Regions from separate parts of the Sorangium sp. So ce362 genome, predicted to be linked through region 2. Evidence: riboswitches for the same ligand, from Rfam matches in the RefSeq annotation. Region 2 holds a riboswitch; each other region holds the start of a gene.
The links. A riboswitch is a leader RNA that binds a small molecule or an ion and turns the genes downstream of it on or off. The one in region 2 is predicted to bind cobalamin.
Positions count from the first base shown of each region.

Region 1 (3,268 bases), 3.8 Mb from region 2:
GCATGGACCGGTTTGTGACCCGTTCCAGGGGGCGCCGCCAGCCGCCGGCCGCCCGCCCGCCGGCACGACGCTCGGCACAGGCACGGCGCCCCTCCGGGCCCACCCGTCCAGGCACACGCCCCCGCAGCCATGGAGACGGGCGCTGCGCAGAAGAGCTGGGACCAGCAAGCAGGGAGTCGAGGCGCACGCCGGCAGTGCGTCACGCTGTCGCACCTCATCGAACGATGCAGCGATATCCCGCCCTTCGGGCCGCACGCGGGCGCGCCGCGACGAGCGCGACATCGTGTCGCAGAGCCCTGGCGGACGGCCCCGCTAGGCTGTCTCACGATGATCCAGCGAGAGCACGGCAGGTCGGCGAATGACTCGGCCCGTACCGCGCACGGGGTCCGCGAGGTGAGCTCGCCATTGCACCTCCGGTCGCTGCGCGGCGCGCGCTGGCGCCGCGCGGCGGCGCTGGTCGCCTTCGTCGCGGGCGTGGCGATGAGCGGCAGGGCCGAGCCCGCGACGCCCAGCCAGGCTGCGTCCGAGCTCGTGGACACGACGCCGGCGCCCGGCGAGCGGGCGCTCGCAGGGCGCCTGCTCGCGCCTTGCTGCTGGGATCAGACGCTTGATGTCCACGAATCGGAGGTGGCGCGCGATCTTCGCCGCGAGATCCGCGCGCGCCTCCGCCAGGGCGAGGCGGCCGGCGCCGTCGAGCAGGACCTCGTCGCACGTTATGGCGACCGCCTCCGCGCGGCGCCCTCGTCAGGCACCCTCGGCAAGGTCGCGCTTGGATTGATGCTGGGCATCGCGGTGGCCTTGCTCGGGGTCTTCGCCCTGCTGCGCTCGTGGAGGCGCAACGCAGCGCAGACGGGTCCATCCAGGGGCGCCACCGCGGCGGCCCTTCGCGACGAGTATGACGAGTATGACGAGCGCCTCGACAACGAGCTCCGGGAGCGCGACGCGTGAGCGCATCCCCGCCGTGACGCGCGCGGCGCGGCATGGCGCGGTCGTCGCCCCGCTCGTCCGGGCGCAGCCCCAACATCCCGCTTGACCGGAGTCCCGCACCACAATATGTAGTGCCTCGTGTTGGTGCCTCGGGCTTCGGCCCCGGGCTCAAAAGGGAACCCGGTGCGAATCCGGGGCTGCCCCGCAGCGGTAAGCGAGAACGATCTCCACGACGAGCACTGGCCTCCGGGCTGGGAAGCGGTGGACCGTAGGAACCCGGCGAGAGCCGGAGCGCTCGCAAGTCCGAAGACCTGCCAACATCCTGCGTCGGGGAGACATCCCGCGCCGGTTTGACCTGGAAGCCTCGTGGGAGGGCGGTAGGTCCGAGCTGGCGCGAGACTCTCGCGCCGGTCCCGGTTCCGACCCGTTCCCCGAGCTTTCTTTCGCAATCGTCCGCGGGGACGAAGGGTCGGTCCGATGATCATCTCGAAGGTTCAGCGCCCTCGCGCGTCGCAGCTGGCTCCTCCGCGCCTCGCGTCCTCGTACCGAGCGCTCTGGCGTCGATCCGTGCGGAGCCGACGACGAGAGACGTCGCGCTGAGCCTTTCCGGTCGAGGATCAACACAACGTATCCCCCGTGCGCGTCGTCGCGCCGGAGCGCGATCACGCGCGCTTCGTCGCCCGATGGAGACAGCTCAGCTCTCGAGCGCGACAGGGGGGCGCAGGCACGCTCCTCTCCTGTTGCAGCAGAAGTAGAAAGGAAAGAGTCCCTATGCGCATTGTCGCGTCTTCCGTCACCGCAGCGCTCCTCCTGCTCTCACCGTCGGTGTTCGCTGACGCCTTCGACGAGTACGCGGGGAACACGTCGTATACGTTCGACCTTCCCGCCATCGCCGGCGGGTGGTCCGTGGCCCTGGATGGGTTCCCCACGACAGCCCAGGAGATCGATGGCTACGAGCTGGCCGGCCGGCTCCTCGCCGCCAACGATCAGACCGTGTACCTCCAGAAGAACTATGGTTCGAGCGCCTACGTGCCCGTCGCGACGCTGAGCGACGGGCCGATGGATCCGAGCTTCCTCGCCATCTCACCGGACGGCAGCACGATCGCGCTCGGGGTCGGGTACGGGGCGCCGCTGCTCGTGTTCCCGAGCTCCATCCTCAGCATCACCTCGCCGCCGGACCTGCTCAGCCACGTGGACGTGATCGAGCTCGACGTCGACTACTACGACCTGGCCTGGTACGGGAACGAGGCGCTCGTCATCAACGGCGGCTGGAGCGGCCCGGGCGGCTACACGAGCGGCGTCTATGCCCTCGATCTGACCGCGTCGCCGATCACGGAGATCCCGCTGATCACGAGCATCCCCGGCGCCTCCGCGGGGATCGCCGTGGACTCCGAGGGCAACCTCGTCACCGGGATCGGCCATCTGACCTCGCCCAACCGGACAGGAGAGCTCCGGATCTGGGCGGCGGCCGACGTCCAGGGCGTCATCAATGGCACGTGGAACGCCTACGCGTATGGCGGCAGCGAGGGCTCGCTCCTGGCGAGCAACGTGCTGAACGCGGCGGCGCTCGGCTTCGACGAGGACGACACCCTGCATGTGGGCGGCGGAGACGCGTTCGGCGTCGGCGGCGCGAGCGAGAACGGCTACGCCGCGCTCATCCGCGCCAGCGTCGTCGCGAGCGTCGTCGGGGGCAGCCAGACGCCGGTGAACGAGGCGAGCTCGTCGCAGTACCTCGAGCTCGCGCCGGACGTCTGCGAGGACGACAGCACGACCTCGCCCATCGCGTTCGTCGGCCACACGAGCGCCCTGGCGATCGTTTGGAACCCGTCGGGCGACGAGTACTCGTCCCCCGCGGGGCAGTGCTACTCGGCCGGAAGCGCCTCGGACTTCTGGGAAACCTGGGTGACGCCGAAGGTGACGCTGTACTTCCCCGACGGCGCGCCGGACTCCGACAGCGACGGCGTGCCCGACGGCGCGGACAACGCCTACCTCACCGCGAACTCGAACCAGCGCGACACCGACGGCGACGGCTTCGGGAACATCGCGGACGCGGATCTCGACAACGACGACGACGTGGACACGGACGATTACAACATCCTGATGGCGGCGTGGAACACCCAGCTGGGCAACTCCGGATACAACCAGCACGCCGACTTCAACGGGGATGGGAGCATCAACAGCACCGATTATAACATCCATTCCGCGCGCTACGGTACGTCGGCGCCGTTCTACTGATCAGCACGCGGGCCGCGCGACGCGTCGGGCGCGTTCCGACGCGTCGCGCGCCCGCCCTCGGAGGTCTCATGGTGTTTCGCATCGCGCGCGCGAGCGTGCTTCTGTC
Region 1 is NZ_CP150332.1:5,172,167-5,175,434, forward strand. Features, by position in the region: gene WMF17_RS20090 (NAD-dependent protein deacetylase) at 1-4, opposite strand, end outside; gene WMF17_RS20095 (cytochrome c-type biogenesis protein) at 328-948, shown strand; cobalamin riboswitch at 1,053-1,260, shown strand; gene WMF17_RS20100 (hypothetical protein) at 1,699-3,162, shown strand; gene WMF17_RS20105 (hypothetical protein) at 3,231-3,268, shown strand, end outside.
Region 1: another riboswitch for cobalamin. It lies ahead of WMF17_RS20100 (hypothetical protein); the one in region 2 lies ahead of WMF17_RS05625 (TonB-dependent receptor).

Region 2 (3,268 bases):
CCCGCGACGGCGCTCTCGACAGCGACCCGCTTCAGCCCCTCGTAGGCGTAGAGCATCTTCACGTAGCCGCGCGACTGCCCGTCCTCGCCGAGGAGCGCGACGTCGACGCCGGACCGGGCGGTGCCCCGGACCACGCGGCCGACCGCGAGCCGGCCCACGTAGTCGTCGTGGGTCGTGTTGCTGACGATGACCTGGAGCGGCCCGTCGGGGTCGCCGGAGGGGCCGGGGACCCGCTCGAGGATGGTCTCGAAGAGCGGCACGAGGTCCGTGGCCTCGTCCTCGAGCTCGCGCTTGGCCTGGCCGAACTTCGCGACCGCGTAGAGCGTCGCGAAGTCCATCTGCCCGTCGCTCGCCTCGAGATCGCAGAAGAGGTCGAACACCTCGGAGAGCACCTCGTGGGCGCGCGCGTCGCTCCGGTCGATCTTGTTGATGACGACGATGATCGGGAAGCCGCGCTGGAGGCACTTCGAGAGCACGAACCGCGTCTGCGGCAGCGGGCCCTCGGCGGCGTCGACGAGGAGCAGCGCCCCGTCGGCCATCATCAGCGTGCGCTCGACCTCGCCGCCGAAGTCGGAGTGGCCGGGCGTGTCGACGATGTTGATCTTGACCCCGCGGTACCGGATGCTCGTGTTCTTCGCGAGGATCGTGATGCCGCGCTCCCGCTCGAGGTCGTTCGAGTCCATGACCCGCTCGGCCACGACCTCGTTTTCCCGGAAGGCGCCCGACTGGCGGAGCATGTGATCGACGAGGGTCGTCTTCCCGTGGTCGACGTGGGCGACGATGGCGATGTTGCGGAGGTCGTTACGCGGCATATATGTACAGCGGCGGCCGTGTAGCACGCGCTCCACGAAGGAGCGAGCCCATCCTCGCTAGAGCTCGAACGTTCGGCCCGCACGCCGGACGTCGCGCAGGGGTCGAGCAGGCCTCACGCGAGCGGCGCGAGCGGCGCGAGCGCTGCGAGCGGAGCGGGCGAGGTGAGCGGGAACGATTGACAGCCGGAGGGGCGCCACCTTAGGGTGCGACCGCGCTGGTGCCTGGGCGCCTGTCCAGGCTGAATAGGGAACCCGGTGAAATTCCGGGGCTGCCCCGCAGCGGTAAGCGAGAACGACCTCCCACGACAAGCACTGGCCCGCGAGGGCTGGGAAGCGGTGGACAGTAGGAAGCCGGCCCGGCCGGAGCGCTCGCGAGCCCGAAGACCTGCCAGCGCCCGGCGACGGGGAGACATCCGATGCCGGTTCGACCTGGGAGCCTCGAGGGAGGCGGTTAGGTCCGAGCCGGTGCATCTCTGCGCACGTCCCGGATCCCGAACCGCCCCCCGCGATGCCTTTCGGTCGCCCGTGGGGGCGAGAGGTCGGTCCAGCGCATCGCGCCGGATTCGCCTTTTCCTCCCCGCGGAGCTCGACACGAGCGGCCCGCCGCCGCTCCGCGCGATTGCAGCGAAGGAGGACATGAATGCTCCGCGAGACGGTCACGATCGGCCACGCACACCGCCATCCGCTCGGTCGGATGGCCGCACTGGCCCTCTTGCTGGCCGCCGCGCGGCCGGCGCGCGCCGAGGCGCCCGCGGACGGGGGCGCGCTCGAGGTCACGGTGCAGGCGGAGAAGCCGGGAAGCGAGGCCGCATCGCGCGTCTCGGTCGGGTACCGCGAGCTCGAGCTCAGGCCGAGGCTCCGGCCGGGCGACATCCTCGAGGCGGTCCCCGGGCTCTTCGCCGTGCAGCACGCCGGCGGCGGCAAGGCGAACCAGTACTTCCTGCGCGGCTTCGACGCGGACCACGGGACCGACGTCGCCTTCTTCGTCGACGGGGTGCCCGTCAACCTGGTCAGCCACGGCCACGGGCACGGCTTCACCGACCTCTATTTCATGATCCCGGAGCTCGTGACAGGGCTCGACGGCTACAAGGGGCCTTATTACGCGAGCATCGGCGATTTCGGCACGGCGGGCGCCGTCAACCTCCGCTTCGCCGAGAAGCTCGACGAGAGCACCGCGCAGCTCAGCGTGGGGCAGTACGGCATCCTGCGCGGCCTCGTGATCGCCTCGCCGGATCTCGGCGACGGCTGGCGCGCGGTGACCGCGGCGGAGGTCTACCGGAACGACGGGCCGTTCCTCAATCCGGAGCAGCTCGAGCGCTTCAACGTGTTCCTGAGGGCGACGCACGACCTCGGCGGCACCGGGAAGGTCCAGATGACCTGGATGTCCTACGGGTCGACCTGGTCCGGCTCCGGCCAGATCCCGGCGCGCGCCGTGTGCGGCGAGGGCGAGCAGGGCGGCCTGAACCCGCCGCCCTCCGCCTTCGGACAGCCGTGCATCGATCATTTCGGCGCGGTCGATCCGACCGAGGGCGGGTCGACCGCGCGGCACATGGGGTCCGTCTCCCTCTCGACCGCGTGGCGGGACGCCGACCTGAGCGCGATGGCCTACCTCCTCAGCTATCGCTTCACGCTGTACTCGAACTTCACGTTCTTCAGCGAGGACCCCGACCACGGCGACCAGATCGAGCAGAACGACGACCGCACCGTCGCAGGCGCCGATCTCCGGTTCCGCAAGCAGTTCGAGCTCGGGGGGGCGAGGTTCACGACCTCGCTCGGCGCGCAGCTCCGCGCGGACGGGATCGACAAGTCGCTCCACCACGACCAGGCGCGCGAGCGGCTCGAGGAGAGGGACCGGACCCACATCGACGAGGGCCAGATCGGCGTCTACGTCGAGCAGGACGCCCGGCTCCGGCGCTGGCTCCGCCTCGTGCTCGGCGCGCGCGGGCAGTGGATCGACGTCAACGTGGACGATCTGCGCGAGGACCTCCAGGCGACCGGGAACAGGTCGAGCGGCGTCCAGGGGCAGATGCAGCTCCTCCCGAAGCTCACGGCGATCGTCTCGCCGATCGACGGGGTCGATCTCTTCGCCCACTACGGGCGCGGCTTCCACTCGAACGACGCCCGGGGCGTGGTGCTGGCCCAGGGGGCGGCGACGCTGATCACCCCCGCGATGGGCTACGAGGTCGGCGCGCGGGTCGCGCCCGTGCGCGGCCTCTCGCTGAGCGCGGCCGGGTTCCTGCTCGATCTCGACTCCGAGCTGGTCTGGAGCGGCGACGCCGGCGTGACCGAGGCGTCGGGGCAGACGCGGCGCTACGGGGTCGAGATCGGCGCGCGTTACCGGCTCGGGAGCTGGCTCTTCGCCGACGTGGACGCGACCTTCACCCGCGCGCGCTTCCGCGTGAACGCCGGCAACGCGAGCGCGGTCGCCCTCGCGCCGACCCGGACGCTGACCGCGG
Region 2 is NZ_CP150332.1:1,418,432-1,421,699, forward strand. Features, by position in the region: gene typA (translational GTPase TypA) at 1-812, opposite strand, end outside; cobalamin riboswitch at 1,012-1,219, shown strand; gene WMF17_RS05625 (TonB-dependent receptor) at 1,453-3,268, shown strand, end outside.

Region 3 (3,268 bases), 3.8 Mb from region 2:
GATCTACACCCACCGGGCCTGGGCGATGATGCCCCGGGAGCAGAACGGCATCGCGGGCGTGAACTACCCGATCGCCGCCGACCACTCGGGCGAGGTGGCGCGCAAGTACGGCGTCCTCATCGAGGGCGTCCACGCGGCGCTGCGCGGGCTCTTCATCATCGATCCCAAGGGCCTGCTCCAGTACGCCGTGATCCACTCGCTCAACATCGGCCGCTCGACCGACGAGACGCTCCGTGTGCTCGCGGCGCTCCAGACCGGCGGCCTGTGCCCGTCCGACTGGAAGCCGGGCAAGGACACGATCGAGATCGCGGCGGAGCGGCGCCGTGCTGCCTAGCGGCGCGCCGATGCCCTCGTTCGAGGGCGCGACGCGCTGGCTGCACGGCGAGCCCACGCCCGCGTCGCTGAAGGGCGCGCCGGCCGTCGTGCATTTCTGGGCGGTGTCGTGCTCGCTCTGCAAGGACAACCTGCCCACCCTGCGCGCGTGGAAGGAGAAGTACGGGCCCCGCGGCGTCCGCTTCGTCTCGGTCCACATGCCGCGCCAGGAGTCCGACACGCGCGTCGATCAGGTGGAGGCCGTCGTGGAGGAGACCGGCATGGACGAGCCGGTCGCCATCGACAACGCGCACGCGATCGGCGACCGCTTCCAGACGGGCGGCCTCTGGCCCGCGTACTTCCTGTTCGACGGCGAGGGGAAGCTGAGGGCGCGATCCGCGGGCGCCGCAGGGCTGTCGCACCTGGAGCGCACGCTCGCGCAGCTCACGGCCGGGGAGGGCGGCTGAGCGGCCCGGCCGGACGCGCGACAAGCGCCGGCCCGGCGCGGCTCGCCAGGTCGAGGGCCACCCGGCTCTCCGGGAGCTCGTCGACGCGTGGCATGGAATAGGTCTGGATGCTGGGGATGGCCATGGTTGTTCCTCTCTCACGTGATCCGCGTTTCATCTCGGCGGCTCGGGCGAGGCGCGAGAGGCGTGGTCGCCGCGCTGCCCCTGCCCGCGCCGCGCTTCAGCGTTGGGCGCCCTGCGCGAGCCGGCCTTCGATCCACTGGCGGAGCGCCTTCTTGTCCACCTTGCCGACGCTCGTCGTGGGGAGCGCGTCGAGCCACTCGATGCGATCGGGCACCTTGTACTGAGCGACGCCGCGCTCGCGCAGGAAGGCGTTGATCTCGCGCGCGGCCGGCGGCTGCCCGCGGGGCACGAGGAACGCGCACGATCGCTCGCCGAGGCGCTCGTCCGGCATGGCGACGAGCGCCGCGTCGCGCACCGCCGGGTGGGCGAGGACGTGGTTCTCGACCTCCTCGGCCGCGATCTTCTCGCCGCCGCGGTTGATCTGATCCTTGGCGCGGCCCTCGACGACCAGGTAGCCCGCCGGCGTCCGCCGCACGAATAGGTACGTCGTCACATCCCGCTCCGATGGGCTTCGAGAGCCGCGTGGGCTCGATTCATCGGGCTCTGGACGTGAAGTCGCGGGCCGCTGCTCAACCGATTATATGATAACGAAAATCAATTTCAAATGACTCATGACACGTTGATTGACAACTGTCAAGGATTCGTGGTGCTGGTCCGGGGTGCCCTCTCCGTGGCCTGCCGACGGGCTGCGCTGGGCGGGCGCTTCTGTGCGGGCGCTTCTGTGTTGACATTCCATGAGGAGTCTGGCAGGAGTCGCCCCGCCATCGGTGCTCGCCCGGCCATGCCTGGCGAGCTGAAAAGGGAACCCGGTGTGAATCCGGGACTGCCCCCGCAGCGGTGAACGGGAACGACCATCACCATCAAGCACTGGGCCAAGCGCATGAGCGGCCTGGGAAGCGGTGATCAGTAGGAAAGCGACCGGCGACGGCCGCGGCGCCCGTGAGTCCGAAGACCTGCCGAGGTGCGCGTGCCGGTGCTCCGGCGCGCGCTGACCTGAGCCTTCGAGGGGAAGGCGCGCAGGCTCTGGACCACCCCGCTCACGCGCGGTGCCGTAGCCCGTCACGCAGCCCCCTCGCCTGGCTCTCACCCGAGCAGTGCTGGGTCGACGCGGGCAGGCGGGCGTGAATGGTTCATCCATCGGATCGTGTGGCGCGTCGTCGCTGGAGCGACGGCGCAGGGTGCTGGCTCGTGCTCGCTGCCGGCGGCGCCGTGGCGGTCGCGCCGGCCGCCCTCGCGGAGGAGCTGCGCAGGTCAGGGGGCGATCCGGGCGGCGATCGCGCTGCCGCAGCGCCGGCGCCGCTGGAGGTGCGCGTCGAGGGGGAGCGCGCGCTCGCGCCCGCGCCGCCCCGGGACAGGTCCGTCGCGGGGTCCGTGCTGCGCCGTGATCGCCTCGGCGGCGCGGGGCTCGAAGCCGCGGACGTGCTCCGCACGCAGCCGGGCGTCCAGGTGACCGAGTCGGGCGGCTTCGGCGGACCGGCGACCGCCGCGATCCGGGGCGCGACCGCCGCGCAGACGCCCGTGTACCTCGCCGGTGTCCGCCTGAACGACGACGTCGCGGGGACGGCGGATCTCTCGCTCGTGCCCCTCTGGCTCATCGAGCGTGTCGAGATCTACCGCGGCAACGCCCCCATCGAGGCCGATCGCCTCGGGCCGGGCGGCGCCATCTTCTTCGAGCCTCGGCGGCCTTCCCGGACGATGGCCGGCGCGGGCGCGATGACAGGCTCGTTCGGCGCCTGGCGCGGGTGGGCCTTCGCCGGCGTCAGCGCGGGCCCGGTGAGCTCGATCGTCGGGGTGAGCGCGGAGGCCGCGACGAACCGCTACGCGTTCGTCGACGATCGCGGCACGCTCTTCGACGCGAGCGACGACACCGTCCAGCGCCGGCAGAACGCCGACGTGCGCATGATCGACGCATGGGCGCTCGCGCGCGTCGATCTCGGCCGCGGCGCGATCGTCGACGTGATCGCGAACGGCACAGGCCGCGAGCAGGGCGTGCCGCGGCTCGCGCTCCTGCCGTCCCGGAGGGCGCGGGGGGAATCCCGGCGCGCGCTCGCGTCCGTCGTGGCGCGGGTCCCGTTCGGAGGCGAGGCGGAGCACACGCTCGAGGCGCGCACCTCGTTCATCGAGGCGCGCTCCGAGATCCACGATCCCCTCCTCGAGCTCGCGATCCACGCGCGCGAGCTCCGCATCGCCGGCCGCCGCCTGGAGCAGACGCTGGGGGCGACGCTCTACTTCTCCGATCGCCTCCGGGTGCGACCCATGCTCTCCGTCGCGCGCGAGGGCATCTCGCGCGAGCCGGGCGACATCCCGCTCGCCCGCGCGGGGCGCTCGTTCGCGCGCGCCGCCGCCGGCGCGGAGGTGCGCCTCGG
Region 3 is NZ_CP150332.1:5,189,386-5,192,653, reverse strand. Features, by position in the region: gene WMF17_RS20180 (peroxiredoxin) at 1-334, shown strand, start outside; gene WMF17_RS20175 (TlpA family protein disulfide reductase) at 345-779, shown strand; gene WMF17_RS20170 (hypothetical protein) at 757-903, opposite strand; partial or broken gene WMF17_RS20165 (AMP-binding enzyme) at 1,000-1,377, opposite strand; cobalamin riboswitch at 1,651-1,877, shown strand; gene WMF17_RS20160 (TonB-dependent receptor domain-containing protein) at 2,049-3,268, shown strand, end outside.
Region 3: another riboswitch for cobalamin. It lies ahead of WMF17_RS20160 (TonB-dependent receptor domain-containing protein); the one in region 2 lies ahead of WMF17_RS05625 (TonB-dependent receptor).